Regions from separate parts of the Agrobacterium tumefaciens genome, predicted to be linked through region 3. Evidence: predicted binding sites of a transcription regulator. Region 3 holds the regulator's gene; each other region holds the start of a gene.

Region 1 (6,894 bases), on a different replicon from region 3:
CTCATGACCATTTTCCTTCTTCAAAGGTCTTTCATCGTCAGCCGTCATGGCCGGCAACGCAGGACCGTAGTGACGGCAAGGGCACGCCATGGTGGCGCGCCCTTGCCCCGTTTCAAATCTTAGTTGGTCTGCTTGGCGCCAAGAGCGAAAGCTTCGACAAGACCCTTGTAGACATCGCTCTGCTCCATGTAACCGCGGAAGCCTTCGGCGCCGGGTCCTTCGGCCTGCAGCACGACGTCATCAACCGCGTGTACGCCGCTGTCGGAGCTCTTCGGAATGATGCCGGTGACCAGCACGGCACCGGGAACATCCTTGTATTGCTCGTTGGCGATGTATTCCTTCTTTTCGTTCTGGATGGCCGGCGCAAACGGGCCATCGAGCTTCGGGCGGAAGGTTTCGTAGTGATCCGGACCGTTATTGGCGTTCAGGAAGAGACGACGCGAAACGTCGACCTTGTCAGGATAACCGTCGCCGTCCTTGTCTTCGTAATTCGGGAAGCCGGCTTCGGCATAGGTGCCGACCTTTTCGCGCATGTCCGTGCCGGGCTTGTCATCATCAACAGTACCGATGATGGAAACGCCGTGGGTATGGTCGCCGGTGACGATGATCAGCGTATCGGGGTTCTTGGCCGCAAATTCGCGGGCAACGCCGATGGCCTTGTCGAATTCGATCGTATCGACGACGGCGCGATCCCAGTCGAGCGGATGAGACATCTTGTCGACGTTCGCCGCTTCGACCATCAGGAAGAAGCCTTCCGGGTTCTTCGACAGATTGTCGAGCGCAACCTTGGTCATTTCAACCAGACCCGGCTGGTCCGGGAACTTGCCCGTGGTGCCCTTTTTCAGGAACTCGCGGTCAAGCGTGGTATCCATGTTGCCGGTGTGGAACAGGCCGAGGATCTTGCCGGTGTTGGTGCCGGCAGCCGTTGCAAGTTCAGCCTTGCTGGTCGCCAGCGTGTAACCGGCTTCCTTGAACAGGGCGATATAGTCCTTGTCGTCCTTGCGCTTGGAACCGGCGGTCGCCTGCGGCAGGAAATAGGCGGAACCGCCGCCGAGAAGCACATCCGGCTTCACGTCGAACAGCATGCCGTTAATGTCAGCCTTGTCGCCACGCTTGCGGGTATGGGCAACGACGGCAGCCGGCGTCGCATCCTGCAATTCGGCGGTGGAGATGATGCCGATCGACTTCTTGGTCTGGCGGCGCAGGGCTTCAGCCAGCGTTTCGACCTTCGGATCGTCGAGCGAGGCCGGAGTGCGGTCGGCATAAACGCCGATAGCGTTCACGGCGGTCTTGTGGCCGGTCATGTAGGCCGACATGGTATTGGCGCTGTCGGTGGCGACGGCGTCCGTGGCGGAGGTGCCGATGAAAGCGACCGGCGGCACGTCATCCATGTTGAGACGGCCATTGGCCTTACCCTCGGTCATGCCCTTGGACATGATACGGGCGGCAGTACGATGGGCGACCGACAGACCGTCGGCGATCAGGAAGATCACATTCTTGGCCTTCGCCTGGGCAGGCGTGCCATAAACGGTCCAGGTCACGTTCTTGGTCTCGGAACCGGCCGAAACTTCGACCTTGTAATCACCGGCATTGGCGAGCGTGATGCCGCGCAGGATGACGGCCGAACCAAGAACCTTGTCCTTGTTCTTTTCTTCGGCAACGAACTCGACGTCCTTGCCGAGAACAGCCTTGTAATCCTGGCCGTTGACGGTGATCTTGACGTCTTCCGGCTTTACGACCGCGTCGAATTCCGCTTTGAAATCAAACGGCGAACCGGTCAGGATCGTAGCACGATCAAGCGGATAGACCTCGGCAGCCTGAGCGGCGCCGGCAAGAAAGGTCGTAGCGACCAAAGCAGCAACAATTTTGCGCATATTCCCCTCGCGAGACATGTGAAAACCACAACCTCTCCTAGACCCGCCATATGACAGTTGGATGACTTACCTATTGCCATGTCGTGAAAGCTGGCGCTGACGGGGAACCTGTGAGGCGGGCACCCGGCACGCCGCTCTCCCTTCAGTCGAGAGGTCCCGCCTAAAAGGGTACGGATCAGCCTTTGTGAATGCGCAATCCTTCAAGCAAGGTCCGGAAGCTTTCAACTGCCCGTTTGGAAGTCCTTTCAGGGTCGTCGGAATTCGCGATCCACTGGGCGGCGCTGCTGCTTGCCGCGTTGATGAAACGGGCACATGCCTCCGGGTCGATATCGGTGATCGCCCCTTCCTGCTTCAGGATTTCAAGGCTCCGCGCAACAGCGGAAATACAGCCATTGGCATTTGGCCAGCGGGAGGGATCACCGAGCACGGCCGGTCCATCGCGAAACATGATCCGCTGGATTTCCGGCTCAAGAGCCATGCGGACATAACCGACATTCTCATCGATAAAACCGTCCCACCGGGTCGCGGCTTTCGACGAAATCTCACAGAGTCTTTTTGTCATCTCCGCGTCAATTTCAGCGACAACCGCCAGCAGCAGGCCCTTTTTGTCACCGAAATGGTGATAGAGCGCGCCACGGGTCAGCCCCGCCTCGGCGGTGAAGTCGTCCATCGACGCTTCGGCATAACCGATGCTGCCAAACGCCTTTCGACCGGCGGACAGAAGCTTTGCCCGTGTCTCGGCAATCATTTCACTGCGGGGTTTGCGCATTTTTTCTCCGTCGTCCACATACACCACGTATATTAGTTGACATACGCGACGTATGCAATTATCTCATTCACATACGCCACGTATGTGTGTGGTAGATACTCCCTGAACAAGGTGCATCCCGATGTCTAATCCATACAGAGAAATTTTTAGGGCTCCGGGCGCGAAGGGCTTTTCCGCCGCGGGCTTCTTTGCCCGCCTGCCAATTGCGATGGCGCCGATCGGTATCGTCGCCATGCTTTCCCAGACCCATGGAGAATATTGGCTTGCCGGCGCCGTCTCGGCAACCTTCGCGCTGACCAATGCGGCTGCGGCACCGCAGATCTCCCGCCTCGTGGATCGAAAGGGCCAGAGCAAGGTCCTCATCCCGGCCACCATCATATCGGTCATCGCCTTTGTGGTTTTGATCCTCGCCACGAACCAGAAGTGGCCGGTCTGGACCCTGTTCCTTTCAGCCTTCCTCGCCGCCGCCATGCCCAGCATCCCCGCCATGATGCGTGCCCGCTGGACGGAAATCTTCCGCGACCGGCCAGAGCTGAATACGGCTTTTGCCTTTGAGTCCGCCGCGGATGAGCTGGTTTATATTTCCGGCGCCTCGCTTTCCGTCGGGCTTGCGGTCTCGCTCTTTCCGGAAGCGGGCATGATGATCAGCACGGCCTCGCTGGCGCTCGGCACCTTTGCCTTCCTGCTGCAGGGGTCGACAGAACCCAAGGTGCGCCCGGTTGAAAGCGGGACACGGCAGCAATCAGCGATACGGCTACGGCCGGTCCAGATCATCACACTCGCCCTGATCTTCGTGGGTTCAACCTTCGCCACGGCCGAGGTAAGCGCTGTGGCCATCACCAAGCAACTCGGCCAGCCGGAGGCCGCGAGCCTCGTCATTGGTGTCTATGCCATCGGCTCCTTCGTTGTCGGCCTGCTGCTCGGCGCGATCAACCCGAAAATGCCGTTACATCGCCAGTTGCTGATTGCCGTCAGCGTCCTTGCGCTTACCGCCCTGCCGCTCCTCTTTGCCACGACAACCGTTGCCCTGCTCGCCTTTGCCGTTTTCCTCAGCGGCGTTGCAATCTCGCCCATCTTCATCACCGCATTCGGCCTGATCGAGCGCCGCGTGCCGGAATCTATGCTGACGGAAGGCGTGACCTGGGTGATGACCGGCATCGGTATCGGCATGGCGCTCGGCGCCTTCATCTCCGGCTGGGTCATCGATAATTTTGGCCCCACCAACGGCTTCTGGATGTCCGTTGCTGCCAGCCTTTCGACAGTCGCCATCATTGGCCTCGGTCAGCGCAGCCTCTCCGGAGAGCAGAGAGCTTCCGAGCAGGCATGCGCGGCACAGCCCGCCGAATAATACCGTTGAGCACCCGGTGAACATGGTAATGGCGGCAAAATAGCTGGCATTATCATGCCCACAAGGCGCTTTTAGCCGCCGCTGAAACTTCCTTCAAAATCAAAACCCTTGCACCGGAGCGATCAAAAGATCGCTCCGGTTTTTCGGTGTGGCGCTTCCCAACCGATCATTCGCGCTTGACTCTCAAAAACACAATAGATATGTCACTACATAATCTGATATCTCAGTTTGGTTATTGATATGTCTAACGCTCTTGAATTTCCATCGTTGCCGCTGTCCGAACTCGTCACCCCGCGAGACTTACCGGCTGATGGAAACATGACGAACCGGATCCATTCCCTGCTTCGCAAACTGATTGTCGAAGTGAAGCTGCTTCCCGGGCGCGCATTGTCGGAAAAGGAAATCGCAGCGCTCTTGCATGTCAGCAAGACGCCGGTGCGCGAGGCGATCATTCGCCTTTCCGAAGAAGGTTTCGTGACTGTCGTACCGCAGGGCGGCACCTATATCTCGCCGATCGACGTGCAGCGTTACATGGAAGCCTGCTTCATCCGGTTCAAACTGGAAGAGGGCGCCGTCATCGAGGCGACCAAGCGGCACTCGCTGGAAGACATCGCCCGTCTGAAAACCTGCATTTCCCAGCAGCGCACCGCAGCCGAAGACGAGGAATTCACGGATTTCTTCCTGCTGGACGAGGAATTTCACCGCACCATCTTCGCGGCAGCCCGCCTTCCCGGCGCCTGGAGCGTGGTCAATCAGGCAAAAGGCGAAATGGACCGGATGCGCCATCTGAAGCGCGTTTTTGCGGTCCGTCGCACTGAAAAGGTGATCGAGGAGCACGAAGCGATCGTGAGCGCCATCGAGTCAGGCGATATCGAAGCCGCACGCGAAGCCGTCCAGCGCCATCTCGGATCACTCGAAACCAAGATCGCAGAACTCTCCAAGAACCCGAAGATCTGGACCTTCATCGAACAGGTCAACACGCGCGTCACGAGGAAGCGCGCTTCACGGGGGTCGAAGACGCCTGACTGAACATTCAAGGCTTTTGAGGAGGGGCCTTTCATGTCTGCAGTTCAAATCAACGATGTCGTCAAGCGCTACGGCGCTCTCGAAGTCGTCCACGGTATCAATCTTTCCATACAGCCGCAGGAATTCGTTGTCCTCGTTGGTCCCTCGGGATGCGGAAAATCCACCACGCTGCGCATGCTCGCCGGATTGGAGGACATCTCGGACGGCACCGTTTCGATGGATGGCCGGATCGTCAACAAGGTCGCCCCGAAAGACCGCGATGTCGCCATGGTATTCCAGAACTATGCGCTCTATCCCCATCTGAGCGTGGCCGAGAACATCGCATTCGGCCTGCGCGTCAGGGGCGAGAAGCGCGCCGTCGTTGACAAGGCCGTTGCGGAAGCCGCACAGATATTGGGACTTACCGAATATCTGGCCCGCAAGCCTGCAGATCTTTCCGGCGGCCAGCGTCAGCGCGTCGCCATGGGCCGCGCCATCGTGCGCCGGCCGAAAATCTTCCTGTTCGACGAACCTCTCTCCAATCTCGACGCCAAGCTGCGCACCCATATGCGCGCCGAGATCAAGCTGCTGCACAAGCGGATGCAGGCTACCAGCATCTATGTCACCCACGACCAGGTGGAGGCGATGACGCTTGCCGACCGCATCGTCATCATGAATGGCGGCCATATCGAACAGGTCGGCTCGCCGATGGAGGTTTTCCTCGAACCGGCGAACACATTTGTCGCAAGCTTCATAGGCTCCCCGCCGATGAACCTTCTGGACGGGACGATCGAAAGCCATGACGGCCGTGTCACCGTTGTCCTCGGTGGCAGCTCCGGGCAGCGCTTCAACATTCCCGATGCCTTCGCGCAGAACGCGACGCAAGGACAGGCCGTCAAGCTCGGCCTTCGGCCGGAAATCATGTCGGTGGAGGCTGGCGACGGCCGTGACGTTCTAAATTGCAGCATCGACCTCGTGGAGCCTCTGGGCGCTGAAGCGTTGCTGCATGGAAAGGCCGATGGCCAGCCATTTATCGCCAAAGCCGAAACGCTTTATGGCGACCACGCCCTTAACGGCATCAACCGGCTGTCCATCGATACCGCACGCGTCCACATCTTTGATGCGGCGACCGGAAGATCGCTCAAAACCCGGGGTGGAGCGCGGCCATGAAACAGGATTTTCAAGGGCGCCTTCACGACCTTCAGGAAGACGTGCGCCGCGACTGGCAGCTCTATCTCCTGCTCGCGCCGATGCTCATCTGGTTTGCAGTTTTTCTCTACAAACCCATGTATGGGTTGGTCATCGCATTTCAGGATTTCTCGATCTTTCGCGGCATCGAAAAAAGCCCCTGGGTCGGATTTGCGAATTTCGTGGAGCTTTTCCAGAATGACATGTTCATTCGTTCCTTCTGGAACACCATCACCATCAGCGGCCTTGGCCTGATCTTCGCCTTTCCGGTGCCGATCATTCTGGCCCTGATGTTCAACGAAATTCAAAGCGGCATTGCCCGCAGTTGGGCGCAGACGGTCGTTTACCTGCCGCACTTCATTTCGGTGGTGATCGTCGCCGGCATCGTCATCAATTTCCTCTCGCCATCGATTGGCATCGTCAATCTCATGCTGAAAGGCCTTGGGTTTGAGCCGATCTACTTCCTGACCCAGCCGGAATGGTTTCGCCCCGTCTACATCGGTTCATCCGTCTGGAAAGAGGCAGGCTTCGAATCCATCGTCTATCTCGCCGCCATCGCCGGCGTGAGCCCGACGCTTTACGAATCCGCCCGGGTGGATGGCGCGTCGCGCTGGCAGATGATGTGGCGCATCACCCTGCCCTGCATCCTGCCGACAATCGTGATCATGCTGATCATCCGCATCGGCAATCTGGTCGAGGTCGGGTTCGAA
Region 2 (6,894 bases), 1.3 Mb from region 3:
CGCCCTGCTGGGTGATGAGCAGGCTGAGGCCCGCAAAGGAGCGCACGTTCTCCTGCTTGCCGATGATCTGGTTCACGTCGCGCAGATGGCGGTCATAACGGCCTTCGAGGCCGCAGATCAGCGCATCCGCTTCGCCGCGCTTGACCGACAGCGCGCCGATGACGGTGGAGTTGGTGCGCACGATGGTACGCGCCGCTTCCGGGTTGATGCCGGCGCGGCCGACCAACGCGAAATAATCATCGACATAATCGCGGTAACGCGGATCGTCTTCCGGATTGACCACGGCGAAATCCGTATGCGGGCGGATGCGCAGGCCGAAGCGCTTCAGGCGCGTCTCGATGATCTGCGGGCGGCCGATGAGGATCGGGATGCCGGTACCCTCTTCCAGCAGAACCTGGGCGGCGCGCAGCACGCGTTCGTCTTCGCCTTCGGCAAAGATGATGCGCTTCTTTTCGGCGGCCTTGGCGGCATTGAAGACCGGCTTCATGATGAAGCCGGAGCGCCAGACGAAACGGTTCAGCTGGTCGAAATAGGCTTCGAAATCGGTGATCGGCCGGGCAGCGACGCCGCTTGCGGCAGCGGCGCGGGCAACGGCGGGCGCAATGCGCAGGATGAGGCGTGGATCGAAGGGCGAGGGGATGAGATAGGTCGGGCCGAAGACCGGGGTTTCACCGCTATAGGCTCTGGCCGCCACTTCGGAGACTTCCTCCCGCGCGAGTTCGGCGATGGCCTGCACGGCGGCCATCTTCATTTCCTCGTTGATGGTCGTCGCACCGCAATCCAGCGCGCCGCGGAAGATATAGGGGAAGCAGAGTACGTTGTTGACCTGGTTCGGGAAATCCGAACGGCCGGTGCAGATCATGGCGTCCGGGCGTGCGGCACGCGCGACTTCGGGCATGATTTCCGGATTGGGGTTGGCAAGCGCAAGGATAAGCGGATTTTCCGCCATGCGCTCCAGGAGTTCCGGTTTCAGCACGCCAGCGGCGGAAAGGCCGAGGAAGACATCGGCGCCGTCGATCGAGTCAGCCAGCACGCGCTTGTCGGTCTTCTGGGCGTAGACTTCCTTCCACTCGTCCATCAGCGTGTTACGGCCGTCATAAACCAGGCCTTCGATATCGTGGACCCAGATATTCTCTTTGTTGGCGCCCATGGCGACAAGCAGGTTGAGGCAGGCGAGAGCTGCCGCACCGGCGCCGGAAGCGACGATCTTGACGCTGGACAGAGACTTGCCGGCCAGTTCCAGCGCATTGGTGACAGCGGCGGCGACGATGATCGCGGTGCCATGCTGATCATCGTGGAAGACGGGGATATTCATCTTCTCGCGCAGCTGGCGTTCCACCTCGAAACATTCCGGCGCCTTGATATCCTCAAGGTTGATGCCGCCGAAGGTGGGCTCAAGCGCTGCGATGGTCGACACCATGTCATTGATGCCGGGCGCGTCGATCTCGATGTCGAAGACGTCGATGCCGGCGAATTTCTTGAAGAGGACGGCCTTGCCTTCCATGACAGGCTTGGAAGCGAGCGGGCCGATATTGCCAAGCCCCAGCACCGCCGTGCCGTTGGAGATGACGGCGACGAGGTTGGCGCGGGCGGTATAATCCGCCGCCATTTCCGGATTTTCATGGATGGCGAGGCAGGGGGCGGCCACACCTGGCGAATAGGCCAGCGCCAGATCGCGCTGGTTGCCGAGCGGCTTGGTGGCCTGGATTTCCAGTTTGCCGGGGCGCGGATAGCGGTGGAAAAAGAGCGCCTGTTCCTCGATGTCGGCCTTTGCCGTGTTGGCGGGCGTGTTGTTCTTATCGTGAGAGGTCATTCTTCCACCGTCATGTCTGGTTTCATTCCGGCCCCCTGAATACAACAAACTTCCCCATGGTACAGCCGTTATTTGACGCACATTCATGCAAATACGGGCATGGCTTATTCGCGTTTTCGTGAAGCCATCCGTCATATTCCATACAAAAACCGGCCTCTGTCATGTTGCTGAAACACGAGTCTGGTTCTGAGAGGTAAGAAAGCCGCAGGGACGCAACCGAACAGGGGGATGAAATCCGTGGCCGGTCAAATCGAAACCAGACAGTTCAGAACGCTTTTCATTTCGGATGTTCATCTTGGCTCCAAGGCGGCCAAGACGGATTTCCTGCTCGACTTCCTAAAGTATCACGAAGCCGAGACGATCATCATGGTCGGCGACATCGTCGACGGCTGGCGCCTGCGCCGCAGCTGGTACTGGCCGCAGGGCTGTAATGACGTGGTGCAGAAGCTGCTGCGCAAGGCCCGCAAGGGCACGCGCATCATCTATATTCCCGGCAACCACGATGAATTCCTGCGGGAGTTCCCCGGCATGCATTTCGGCGGCATCGAAGTGGCCGAGCGCATGATCCACGAGGCGGCCGACGGCAAGAAATATCTGGTCATCCATGGCGACGAGTTCGACGTCGTGGTTCGCAACGCCCGCCTGCTCGCCTATCTCGGCGACTGGGCTTATGACGCGGCGATCGCCATCAACATCGCCATTGCCGCCGTGCGCCGTCGCATCGGCCTGCCTTACTGGTCGTTTTCGGCCTGGGCCAAGCTGCAGGTCAAACACGCCGTCAACTTCATCGGCGAATTCCAGCGCGTGGTGGCTGACGAGGCACGGCGCAACAATGTCGATGGCGTGATCTGTGGGCACATCCACCACGCTGTCATGGAAGACATGGACGGCATCCGCTACATCAACACCGGCGACTGGGTGGAAAGCTGCACGGCGATTGCTGAAAATGCCGATGGCAGCTTCGAGCTGATCACCTGGATGCAGACCAGCGACGCCACCGCCGGACAGGCATCGGATGAGATGGAGCCGGTGGATATTCCGGGGCTGATCGGCAAGCACGCAGCCTGAGTTGGGGCCTGTGGGCTAAAGGAGTACCTGGCCTTCGGTGTTTCCTTGAGATCAATGCGCGCTCGTGTGGGATGAGCGGTCGCCGCTTGTTTCTTCTCCCCGCCGGGGAGAAGGTCGCGGCAGCGGGATGAGGGGGCGAGCTCTCCGAAATCCGGCAACGGCGCCCCCTCATCCGACCTTTCGGGCCACCTTCTCCCCGGCGGGGAGAAGAAACAAGCGGCGAGGTTCGCGTTCCATCTTGTTTATTTCATCGTCAGTATTCTGGCGTTACCCCCACAGTTCCGGCTGCGCCGGATAGACCAGCGAGCCCTCATAAACCAGCCCCGGATCACGATCCTCAGCCAGCAGCAGCGGCCCATCGAGATCGGCAAAGGCCGTGCCCTGCGCGGCCAGCACGGCCGGGGCCATGCCGAGCGAGGTGCCGAGCATACAGCCGACCATGATGGTGAAACCGAGCCTTTCGGCCTCCGCCTTCATGACAAGCGCTTCCGTCAGGCCGCCGGTCTTGTCGAGCTTGATGTTGATCGCATCGTAGCGGTCGCGCAGGCCGGCGAGGTCCTTGGTCGAATGCACGCTTTCGTCGGCGCAGATCAGCACCGGATGATCGATGCGGGCGAGGATATCATCCTTGCCGGCGGGCAGCGGCTGCTCGATCAGCGATATCTTCAGTTCTGCTGCAAGTCTCAGATAATATTCAATATTCTCGTCATTCCAACCTTCATTGGCGTCTATGATGATGCGCGCTTCGGGTGCGGCCGCGCGTACGGCCCGCAGGCGGGCTTCGTCGTCAGTGGTGCCGGTCTTGATCTTCAGCAGCGGACGGCCTGCATTTTCCGCGGTCTTCGCGGCCATTGTTTCAGGGTCGGCAAGCGAAATCGTATAGGCGGTGACGAGCGGCTTTGCCGCCTGTCCGAGAACCTGTTCGGCAGCGCTCCGGTCGCTGATCTTCGCCTCAAGGTCCCAGAGCGCGCAATCGACCGCATTGCGGGCCGCACCCGGTTTCATCGCCTGCTGCAATTCCTGCCGTGTCAGGCCGGCGGCTATCCGCTCTGCCATCACCTCGATATCGGCAAGGACACCCTCGATGCTTTCGCCATAACGCGGATAGGGCACGCATTCACCTTTGCCGACGAAGGAACCTTCACGGATGGTGCACGTTACGACATCCGCATGCGTGCGGGTGCCGCGTGAGATGGTGAAGCTGCCGGCGACGGGGAAGCGTTCTGTTGTGGCTTGCAGGTAACGGGGCATTTTTTTTCACTTCCGATTGGGCGGCAAAAGACACATGACGCCAAATTTATCACGAATTGTCAGCCGTCACTGTGGCTTGCCGGAGGCCAAAACGTTATGAAACCTTTAAGAATCTCGTGACGGCTGCACTCGCTCGGAGCATTATGCAAGAACAGGACACACGGCAACAGGCGAACCCGGCCGCAATCACCGAAGACGGTTCCGTCTCCGGCGGCGGCTTGCGTTATGTCATGAGCGGTTCCTGGCGCAACAGCAATCTCTCCGGAATTTTCGAAAGCCTCGACAGGATCGAAAAAAACAAATCCGGCGGCTCCGTCGAGATCGATCTTTCCGCTGTCGAAGCCATCGACACGACGGGTGCGTGGATCATCCAGCGCCTGCGCAAGGATATCGAGGCGAACGGCGCAACTGTTACGTTCACCGGCAACGACCGGATCGAGGACGTCATCGGTCAATTGCCCGATAAGGCGGAGATGCAGGGCGAGCCGGTCGCCAAACCGGGGCTGGTGGAACGCATCTTCGCGCCGATCGGCCAGGCCGTGGTTCAGAACGGCGCGGATTTCCTGGCGGGCATGTATATTCTCGGCTCCGCCGTGCGCGGCGCGCAGATGAAGCTCGGGCGCGGGCGAGGCGTCTCGCCGGCGGCGATCGTCAACCAGATCGACCATATGGGCGTGCGCGCCGTGCCGATCATCATGCTGATGTCGTTTTTGATCGGCGCGATCATCGCCCAGCAGGGCGCGTTCCAGCTCAGATATTTCGGCGCCGAGGTCTTCGTCGTCGATCTGGTCGGCATTCTGCAATTGCGTGAAATCGGCGTGCTTCTGACCGCGATCATGATCGCCGGCCGTTCCGGCAGCGCGATTACGGCGGAAATCGGCTCGATGAAGATGCGCGAGGAAATCGACGCGCTAAAGGTGATCGGTCTCAACCCCGTGGGTGTGCTGGTGTTTCCGCGGCTGGTGGCGCTGACCATCGCGCTGCCGCTTTTGACCATTCTCGCCAATTTTGCAGCGCTTTTCGGTGCGGCCATCGTGGCGCTGCTTTATTCCGGCATCACTTTCGAGGTGTTCCTGTCGCGCCTGCATGGCGCTGTCGAGGAATCGACCATTGCCGCCGGCATGATCAAGGCGCCGTTCATGGCGCTCATTATCGGCATCGTCGCGGCGGTGGAAGGCATGAAGGTGGGTGGTTCGGCGGAATCGCTCGGTCAGCATGTCACCTCCTCGGTGGTGAAGTCGATCTTCGTCGTCATTCTGGTCGATGGTCTTTTCGCCATCTTCTACGCAGCCATCGATTTTTAGGGAGGGCGCGTTGGAGCAGCAGGACCAGACACAGCAACAGATCAAGACCGGGAAAGACGGGCGCGAGATCGTGCTTTCCGTCGAGGGCGTGACCGTTGGTTTCAACGGCCGGAACGTGCTCGAAAATCTCGATCTCGATGTCTATCGCGGTGAAATCCTCGGCTTTATCGGCCCCTCTGGTGCTGGCAAATCCGTGTTGATGCGGGCGATTTTGCGGCTCCTGCCACGGCAGGCGGGTGCGATCCGCATTCTCGGTACCGATTACGACAAGGCGAGCGAAGACGACCGCATGATGCTTGACCAGCGTCTTGGCGTGCTGTTCCAGCAGGGCGCGCTGTTTTCCGGCCTGACGGTGAAGGAAAACATCCAGCTGCCGATGCGGGAATATCTGGACCTGCCGAAGAAGCTGATGGATGAGCTTGCTTATCTGAAGATCGAGATGGTCGGGCTGAAGCCCGATGCCGGCGACAAGTACCCGTCGGAACTGTCAGGCGGCATGATCAAGCGCGCAGCCCTTGCCCGGGCATTGTCGCTCGATCCCGACCTCGTCTTCCTTGATGAGCCGACATCCGGCCTCGATCCCATCGGGGCGGCGGAATTTGATATGCTGATCGCGCGCCTGCGTGATTCGCTCGGCCTGACCGTCTATATGGTGACGCACGACCTCGACAGCCTGTTTTCCGTCTGCGACCGCATCGCGGTTCTCGGCGATAAGCGGGTTCTGGTGGAAGGGACATTGCAGGACATGTTCGCCTGCGACGACCCGTGGGTGCAGTCCTATTTCCGCGGCAAACGGGCGCGCTCTGTCGTTCTTCCGGACGGCAAACATGAAAATCCGGTGGAGTAACAGAAGCATGGAAACCAAGGCGAATTACACCATAGTCGGAATTTTCACGCTGATCGTGATCGCTGCCGCATTCGGCTTCGTTTACTGGATGGCGGAATTCGGCCGTGGCGGCCCGACGGCGCAGCTCGTCGTGCGTATTCCCGGCTCCGCCAACGGTCTTTCCGTCGGCTCGCCGGTACGCTTCAACGGTATTCCGGTCGGTACGGTGCGCGGGCTTGCGATTGATCGCGACGACCCTGCTTATTCCATCGCCTTTACCGAAGTGCAGGCGGATGCGCCGGTTTTCCCATCCACACGCGCCGTGCTTGAAATTCAGGGCCTGACGGGTGCTGCCTATATCGAGCTTTCCGGCGGCAACAAGGATGGCGAGCGCATTTTGCAGAAAGCCGTCGAAAGCGGCGTTCCGGCCGAGCTGACAGCCGATCTTTCCAGTGTCACCAACCTGCTTGCCACGGCCGACAAGATTTTGAAACGCGCCGATGGCGCCATCGGCGAATTGCAGGGCTTCGTGCAGGATGCCCGTGGTCCGCTGACGCAAACGGTGCGCAATGCCGAGAAGTTCTCCGATGCGCTGGCGGCCAATTCCGACGGCATCAAGAATTTCATTGCAA
Region 3 (6,894 bases):
CGCCTTCACCGCGCTCGAAGCGCAGCGGGGCTCTTGCAAACGTATCGAACAATGGCGCGGCGGCTTCGGCCATGGCTGTATCACTCCTTGCGCGGATGCGCTGTCATAAGGTTGTCAATAGGCTCGCGAGGTTATCCCTCGCCTGAAAATCAAAAATGCCGCCTCGCGGCGGCAGGGGCACTATTGTCACTTCGTTTGCCGATGTCAACAAAAGTCCGCGTTTCCCGGGCTTCTCAAGCACTAGTAGGCGCCACCGAAAGAGGCCCAAGGTGTTGCCTTTCAGACTCAACTCGCCAGCAAGTTGGGGAAAACCGGAAAATCGATTCCAGATGATTCCCGCGACTCTTGCCACGGAGTCGGGCTGGCACTAGGTTAATCGCTAATTACTAGACTGCATTGCGGCGGAACTAGTCACCTAAAATCCGGCAGAAACCACGCTCGCGGCGCGCCCGCGAGACGGAGAGGGATTCTGCCGAAAGATACGCGACAAGCGGAGAAGCGGCATGAACTGGACAGACGAGCGGGTCGAGAAACTCAAGAAATTGTGGGCCGAAGGACTGAGCGCCAGCCAGATAGCAGCGCAGCTGGGCGGTGTAAGCCGTAATGCCGTGATCGGCAAGGTCCACCGCCTCAATCTGCCGGGACGCGTCAAGGCCGGCGGACCGGTGACTTCTGCACGCTCCGCGCCCAAGCGCACCGCGGCCCCTGCCCCGCGCGCGACAAATTTCACGGCACGCGTCAGCGCGGCACCGGCCCGAACCATGAGCCGTTCGAACGCAGCAACGGCTCTTCATGAAGAGATCGATATCGAAACCGCGCAGGTTCTCGATTACGTTCCTTCCAGAAATGTAGTGACGCCGATTTCCCGTCGCTTGACGCTGACGGAACTGACCGAGCGCACCTGCAAGTGGCCGGTCGGTGATCCCTTGAAAGACGATTTCCACTTCTGCGGTTGCGAAGCGCTGGAATCCTCACCCTATTGCAAGTTCCATGCGAAGCTCGCCTACCAGCCGGTCAGTGAGCGCCGTAAGGCTTGAGTGTTGCGGCACGCATTCAGCACTCAAAAACTACGGGCCTTCGGGCCCGTTTTTTTATGACAAATTCAGGCCGGTTCCGGAAAACAATCGCCGGTGGCATGTTCGGCCTTTCCTCCACGCCGCCCGGTCCAGGCACGTGCGGTTTAAACGGCAACTTTGGACGTGCCCTATCTCTTTGTTTTACGCATTTTCCGGACGTAGAACCGCTTTACTGGAAATACTCTAGCCCACAATCCGCATGCGAACAGGCCGCCGATTGTCCATTCAAAAGGTCAAGGTGCCGTGTTTGGGAAAGGTTCAAAACCGAAAGGCCCGAAACCGGAATGGTGTCGGGCCTTTTGATTTTGGTCAGATGTTGTGCTGATTGAAGCTGCTGTTCGGCTTAGCTCAGGCTTCCATCGAATATCCAGCACCGCGAACGGTGCGGATGACATCCTGCATGTGCGAAAAATTGAGCGCCTTGCGCAGGCGTCCTACGTGAACGTCAACGGTGCGCTCATCCACGTAGATATCGTGACCCCAGACGCCGTCCAGCAACTGCGAGCGGGAGAACACCCGGCCCGGAGATGTCATCAGGAATTCCAGCAGGCGAAATTCCGTCGGTCCGAGGCGCACTTCGCGGCTCTTGCGGTGAACGCGGTGGGTTTCGCGATCGAGTTCGATATCGCCGCATTTCAGCACCGATGAAAGAACCTCGGGGCGGGCCCGGCGTAGCATGGCCTTGACGCGGGCCATGAGTTCCGGCGTCGAGAACGGCTTGACGACATAATCGTCGGCGCCGGTGGCAAGACCGCGCACCCGCTCGCTTTCTTCACCGCGCGCTGTCAGCATGATGATGGGCAGGCGTTCGGTTTCGGGCCGCATTCTCAAGCGCCGGCACAGTTCGATGCCGGAAACACCGGGCAACATCCAGTCCAGGATAAGAAGATCCGGAATACGTTCCTGCAGCCTGATTTCCGCCTCGTCGCCACGGGGTATCGTGTCGACGTCGTATCCCTCAGCCTCGAGATTGTAACGAAGCAGGACGCTCAACGCTTCCTCGTCTTCCACAACTGCAATCTTGGGCACCATATACTAACTCCGCAAGCTTCTGCCTGTCTGTTATTCGGTCACCGAACCGAGTGTGTTGGAACTATCGTCCTTCGGACGCTCACCCTCCGGCTGGCTGCCGGTGGCCATGTAATAGATTGTCTCAGCGATATTCGTCGCATGATCGCCGATACGCTCGATGTTCTTGGCGCAGAACAGAAGATGTGTGCAGGTGGTGATGTTGCGCGGATCTTCCATCATGTAGGTCAGAAGCTCACGGAAGAGCGACGTGTACATGGCGTCGATTTCTTCGTCCCGTTCACGAATGGCGTTGGCTTTCTCGGCAGAACGCGTGGAATAGACGTCGAGTACTTCCTTGAGCTGCACCAGCGCCAGTTCCGACAGATGTTCGAGACCGCGGGCGAGCTTGCGCGGCACGCCGGTGCCGGCAACCGCGATAACGCGCTTGGCAGTGTTCTTGCCGAGATCGCCAACGCGCTCGAGATCGCCGGCAATACGCAGCGTGCCGATGATTTCGCGAAGATCGGCCGCGACAGGCTGCCGTCTGGCGATGGTGACGATGGCCTTGTCGCCGATCTCGCGCTCGGAATGGTCGAGGATCGCGTCGTCGGAAATGACCTTCTGCGCAAGCGCAGCGTCGGAATTGACCAATGCGCGCACGGCGTCGGCGCACATCTGCTCGGCCAGACCGCCCATTTCGGCGATGCGGCGCGTCAGGAACTTCAATTCCTCGTCATAAGCGGACAGAATATGCGAATGGGTCGTTGTCTGTGTCATGGTCTAATCCTCCGGCTTGGCCTTCATGCACGTGCACGCCAACGGGGCACGGCAAAGGCACCAGTCTTGTTCGGTTTCGATAAAGCGCCGGCCGGAAATCAGCCGAAGCGGCCCATGATGTAATCCTGCGTACGCTGGTCGTCCGGATTGGTGAACATCTTGTCCGTTTCGTTTTCTTCGACAAGATGACCAAGATGGAACATGGCCGTACGCTGGGAAACACGCGCTGCCTGCTGCATGGAGTGCGTGACGATGACGATCGTAAAGTTGGCGCGCAGTTCGTGGATCAGTTCCTCGACCTTGGCGGTTGCGATCGGATCGAGCGCCGAGCAGGGTTCATCCATCAGGATCACTTCCGGGCTGACGGCAACCGCGCGCGCAATGCACAGACGCTGCTGCTGACCACCGGAAAGGCCGGTACCGGATTCCTGCAGGCGGTCTTTCACTTCGTTCCACAGGCCGGCCCTCTGCAGGCTCTGTTCAACGATCTGGTCCATATCCGCCTTGTTACGGGCAAGACCGTGGATGCGCGGACCGTAGGAGATGTTCTCGTAAATCGTCTTCGGGAAGGGGTTCGGCTTCTGGAACACCATGCCGACGCGGGCGCGCAATTCCACGACATCGATCGCCTGATCGTAGATATCGTCGCTGTCGAGGGTGATCTTGCCGGTAACCCGGCAGCCATCGATCGTATCGTTCATGCGATTCAAGGTACGCAGGAATGTGGATTTACCGCAACCGGACGGACCGATGAGCGCAGTGACCGTGTTTTCGCGGACATTGAGGTTCACGTCGTAAAGCGCACGCTTTTCGCCGTAAAAAACCGAAACGTCCTTGCCGATCATCTTGTACGAAACTTCATTCATTTTCTTGTCCAGCGCCTTTTCAACTGCTGCTTCCGACAACATGTTCATTGCTCAATCTCCCTCTACCAGCGCCGTTCGAAGCGGCGACGCAACAGGATTGCGCCAACATTCATGACGATGAGGAACAAAAGCAGGATGATGATAGCGCCGGATGTCCTTTCGACAAAGGCACGTTCCGCTTCGTTCGCCCACATGTAAATCTGCACCGGCAGAGCCGTGGACGGATCCATCGGCGTTGTCGGATAATTTGCAACGAATGCCACCATGCCGATCAAGAGCAGCGGCGCCGTTTCACCCAGCGCATGGGCAAGGCCGATGATGGTGCCGGTGAGAATGCCGGGCATGGCGAGCGGCAGAACGTGATGGAAGATCGTCTGCATCTTCGAAGCGCCGAGACCAAGTGCTGCGGCACGGATCGACGGCGGCACGGCCTTCAATGCGGCGCGTGTGGCAATGATGATCGTCGGCAGTGTCATCAGTGTCAGGACGAGGCCGCCGACCAGAGAGGCCGAGCGCGGAAAGCCCATGAAGTTGATGAAGACGGAAAGGCCAAGCAGACCGTAAACGATCGAGGGAACAGCCGCGAGATTGTTGATGTTCACCTCGATAAGATCCGTCAAACGGTTCTTCGGAGCAAATTCCTCGAGATAGATGGAGGCTGCGACACCGATTGGCAGCGACAGAACCAGCACGATCATCATCATATAGAAGGAACCGATCAGCGCCACACCGACACCTGCCGCTTCCGGACGGCTCGAATTGCCGTTAACGAAGATGCCGGTGTTGAAATGTTTGCCGAGCTGGCCGCCTTCGGCGAGCTGATTCATCCAGCCGAGCTGCTGGTTCGAGATACGGCGGTTGGCTTCATCCACCGTCAGATCGACCTGGCCCTTGAAGGCACTATCCACATCGCCCGATGCGAGAAGCGTGACGTTGCGTGTGGTGCCGATGACGGCAGGATCGGCGACGACGATGTCGCGCAGCTGGGTGCGGACGCTGTCGGAGATCATGACGTTGACGGCGCGCAGACCGGCGCGGTCCGTCGGCGCGACGCCGAGAACCTTGGCAACCGCATCTCGGGCGAGAACGGGATAATTGGCCGTCATCAGCTTTGCGGGGTTTGCGGCCCGCTCATTCTTCGGATCGATGATCAGTTCGGAAAACTCGACCGGGACCGTGATCATCGTCTGCTGGAAGGCGGTGTAACCCTTGGAAACGACCGACCAGAGCAGCAGGAAGAGGAAGATGAGGCCGAAGGAAATCGCTGCCATTCCATAGGCGCGGAAGCGGCGTTCGGCGGCATAGCGGCGCTTGATGCCGATATCACGGCGCGTGGCGCTGTTTCCGGCGGCAGCACCGGCTGTGGGAGAAACGATGTCGGTCATTCATATTGCTCCCGGTATTTGCGCACGATGTAAAGCGCGTAGATATTCAGGCAAAGCGTGATGGCGAAAAGCGTGATGCCCAGCGCGAAGGCGACAAGCGTCTGCGGCGAGGTGAATTCAAGGTCGCCGGTCAGCTGGCTGACGATCTTGACCGTCACCGTGGTCATCGGTTCGAACGGGTTGATCTGCAGGCGGGCCGCAACACCGGCGGCGAGAACCACAATCATCGTTTCGCCGATCGCACGCGACGCCGTCATCAGCACGGCGCCGACGATGCCGGGAAGAGCGGCAGGAACGATGACCTTCTTGATGGTTTCAGAGCGCGTGGCACCAAGACCGAGAGAACCGTCGCGCAACGAACGCGGCACAGCGGTGATGATATCGTCCGACAGTGACGAGACATAGGGAATGAGCATGATTCCCATCACAAAGCCGGCGGTAATGACGCTCTGCGCCTGGATGAAATTGGCATAGTTTCCGGTTGTGAGACCGCTGATCTGCGTGGAAATGTCTCGCAGGAAAGGACCCACCGTCGTCAGCGCGAAGAAGCCATAGACGATCGTGGGAATACCGGCGAGGACCTCGAGCAGCGGCTTTGCCACTGAACGCAGGCGCGGCGAGGCGTATTCCGACATGTAAATCGCCGAAAACAGACCGACCGGGACCGCGACCAGCATGGCGACGAAGCCGATATAGAGCGTGCCGGCAAGCAGCGGGATGAGGCCGAACTGGCCGGAGGAGTCCGTTGCCCCAGCGGCGGCAAAACGCGGATCCCACACGGTTCCGAAAAAGAACTGGTGTGCCGGAACCATGGTGAAGAACTGGATGGCTTCCGTCAGCATCGACAGGACGATGCCGATGGTCGTCAAGATCGCGATGGACGAGGCAACAAGCAAGGATGCGAGAATGACCCTTTCAACCTTGTTGCGGGCCCGAAAGCGCGGAGCGATCGAACGCAGCGCATAAGCGGCGCCGGCGAACGCGGCCGCCAGCACGATGACGATCATCGCGATGCGGCTTGTAGTGGTCATCGTGTTCAGCGTCTGGGCAGCATCGACCATATAACGCTCAGGATCGCCGGCGATCGCGACGCCTTTCGATGCCAGAAGCGGCCTTACCGCGGCTGTATCCGCGTCTGCCTGCGCAGTTTCTTCCGCCGTCAGGCGCTGAAGACCTCGGGCGATGGAGCTCACCATGCCATAGGTCAGGCTTTGCTGCGCCTCGGACTGGGCGCGCACATCTTCGGGAAAATTGCCGCGCACGGCAGAAGTGACGACCAGCGGGCTGATAACGAGCCAGACACAGAGAATGAACGCCGCGGGCAACACCGCCCAGACGACCGCGTAGGAGCCGTGATAACCGGCACGGGAATGCATGCTGGCGGGGCGCCCGCCAGACAGAGCAATGGCGCGGCGGCTGCCGAGCAGATAACTGCCGATGCCGATCAGCGCCAGTATCAGCAAAAGGATCGATGTGTTCATTAGAATTCCCTCGGCGTGCCTCAAGAGCACGGTGCGATATCGGGCAAATCAAAAAGTCATCAAAACGAGACCGCTGGACCATCCAGAGATGCCTGCCTTTTGACTGTATCAAAGTCTGGCAAGCGTCAAGGTTGATACAACCTATCCATCTGTAATCCATAAACAATTATGTGGATGGCGATGGATCGGAACTGTCAACCGGAGACAATCGCCGAAGCGGAGAGGCACCGGGCGGAACAAGGGGCGCGGCAGGCCGCGCCCCTCATCTTTATTACATGGAAGCGCCGGCTGCGAACTT

The links. The regulator PhoB, encoded in region 3, activates phosphate uptake and scavenging genes when phosphate is short. The targets are predictions, from matches to a motif close to TGTCATNNANCTGTCAT.
Region 1: the regulator PhoB is predicted to act here: its motif matches at 1,925-1,941, upstream of CFBP6623_RS22125 (alkaline phosphatase).
Region 2: the regulator PhoB is predicted to act here: its motif matches at 1,971-1,987, upstream of CFBP6623_RS07000 (UDP-2,3-diacylglucosamine diphosphatase).

Annotation. Positions count from the first base shown of each region.
Region 1 covers NZ_CP039904.1:1,492,225-1,499,118, reverse strand. The annotation lists gene CFBP6623_RS22130 (hypothetical protein) at 1-5, opposite strand, end outside; gene CFBP6623_RS22125 (alkaline phosphatase) at 120-1,874, opposite strand; gene CFBP6623_RS22120 (TetR/AcrR family transcriptional regulator) at 2,050-2,643, opposite strand; gene CFBP6623_RS22115 (MFS transporter) at 2,765-3,991, shown strand; gene CFBP6623_RS22110 (GntR family transcriptional regulator) at 4,310-5,020, shown strand; gene CFBP6623_RS22105 (ABC transporter ATP-binding protein) at 5,051-6,166, shown strand; gene CFBP6623_RS22100 (ABC transporter permease) at 6,163-6,894, shown strand, end outside.
Region 2 covers NZ_CP039903.1:1,393,717-1,400,610, reverse strand. The annotation lists gene CFBP6623_RS07005 (NADP-dependent malic enzyme) at 1-1,813, opposite strand, end outside; gene CFBP6623_RS07000 (UDP-2,3-diacylglucosamine diphosphatase) at 2,042-2,881, shown strand; gene dgcA (N-acetyl-D-Glu racemase DgcA) at 3,149-4,132, opposite strand; gene CFBP6623_RS06990 (ABC transporter permease) at 4,276-5,436, shown strand; gene CFBP6623_RS06985 (ABC transporter ATP-binding protein) at 5,447-6,283, shown strand; gene CFBP6623_RS06980 (MlaD family protein) at 6,291-6,894, shown strand, end outside.
Region 3 covers NZ_CP039903.1:106,634-113,527, reverse strand. The annotation lists gene CFBP6623_RS00575 (aspartate aminotransferase family protein) at 1-73, opposite strand, end outside; gene CFBP6623_RS00565 (GcrA family cell cycle regulator) at 504-1,037, shown strand; gene phoB (phosphate regulon transcriptional regulator PhoB) at 1,425-2,108, opposite strand; gene phoU (phosphate signaling complex protein PhoU) at 2,139-2,864, opposite strand; gene pstB (phosphate ABC transporter ATP-binding protein PstB) at 2,963-3,778, opposite strand; gene pstA (phosphate ABC transporter permease PstA) at 3,793-5,115, opposite strand; gene pstC (phosphate ABC transporter permease subunit PstC) at 5,112-6,596, opposite strand; gene CFBP6623_RS00535 (substrate-binding domain-containing protein) at 6,868-6,894, opposite strand, start outside.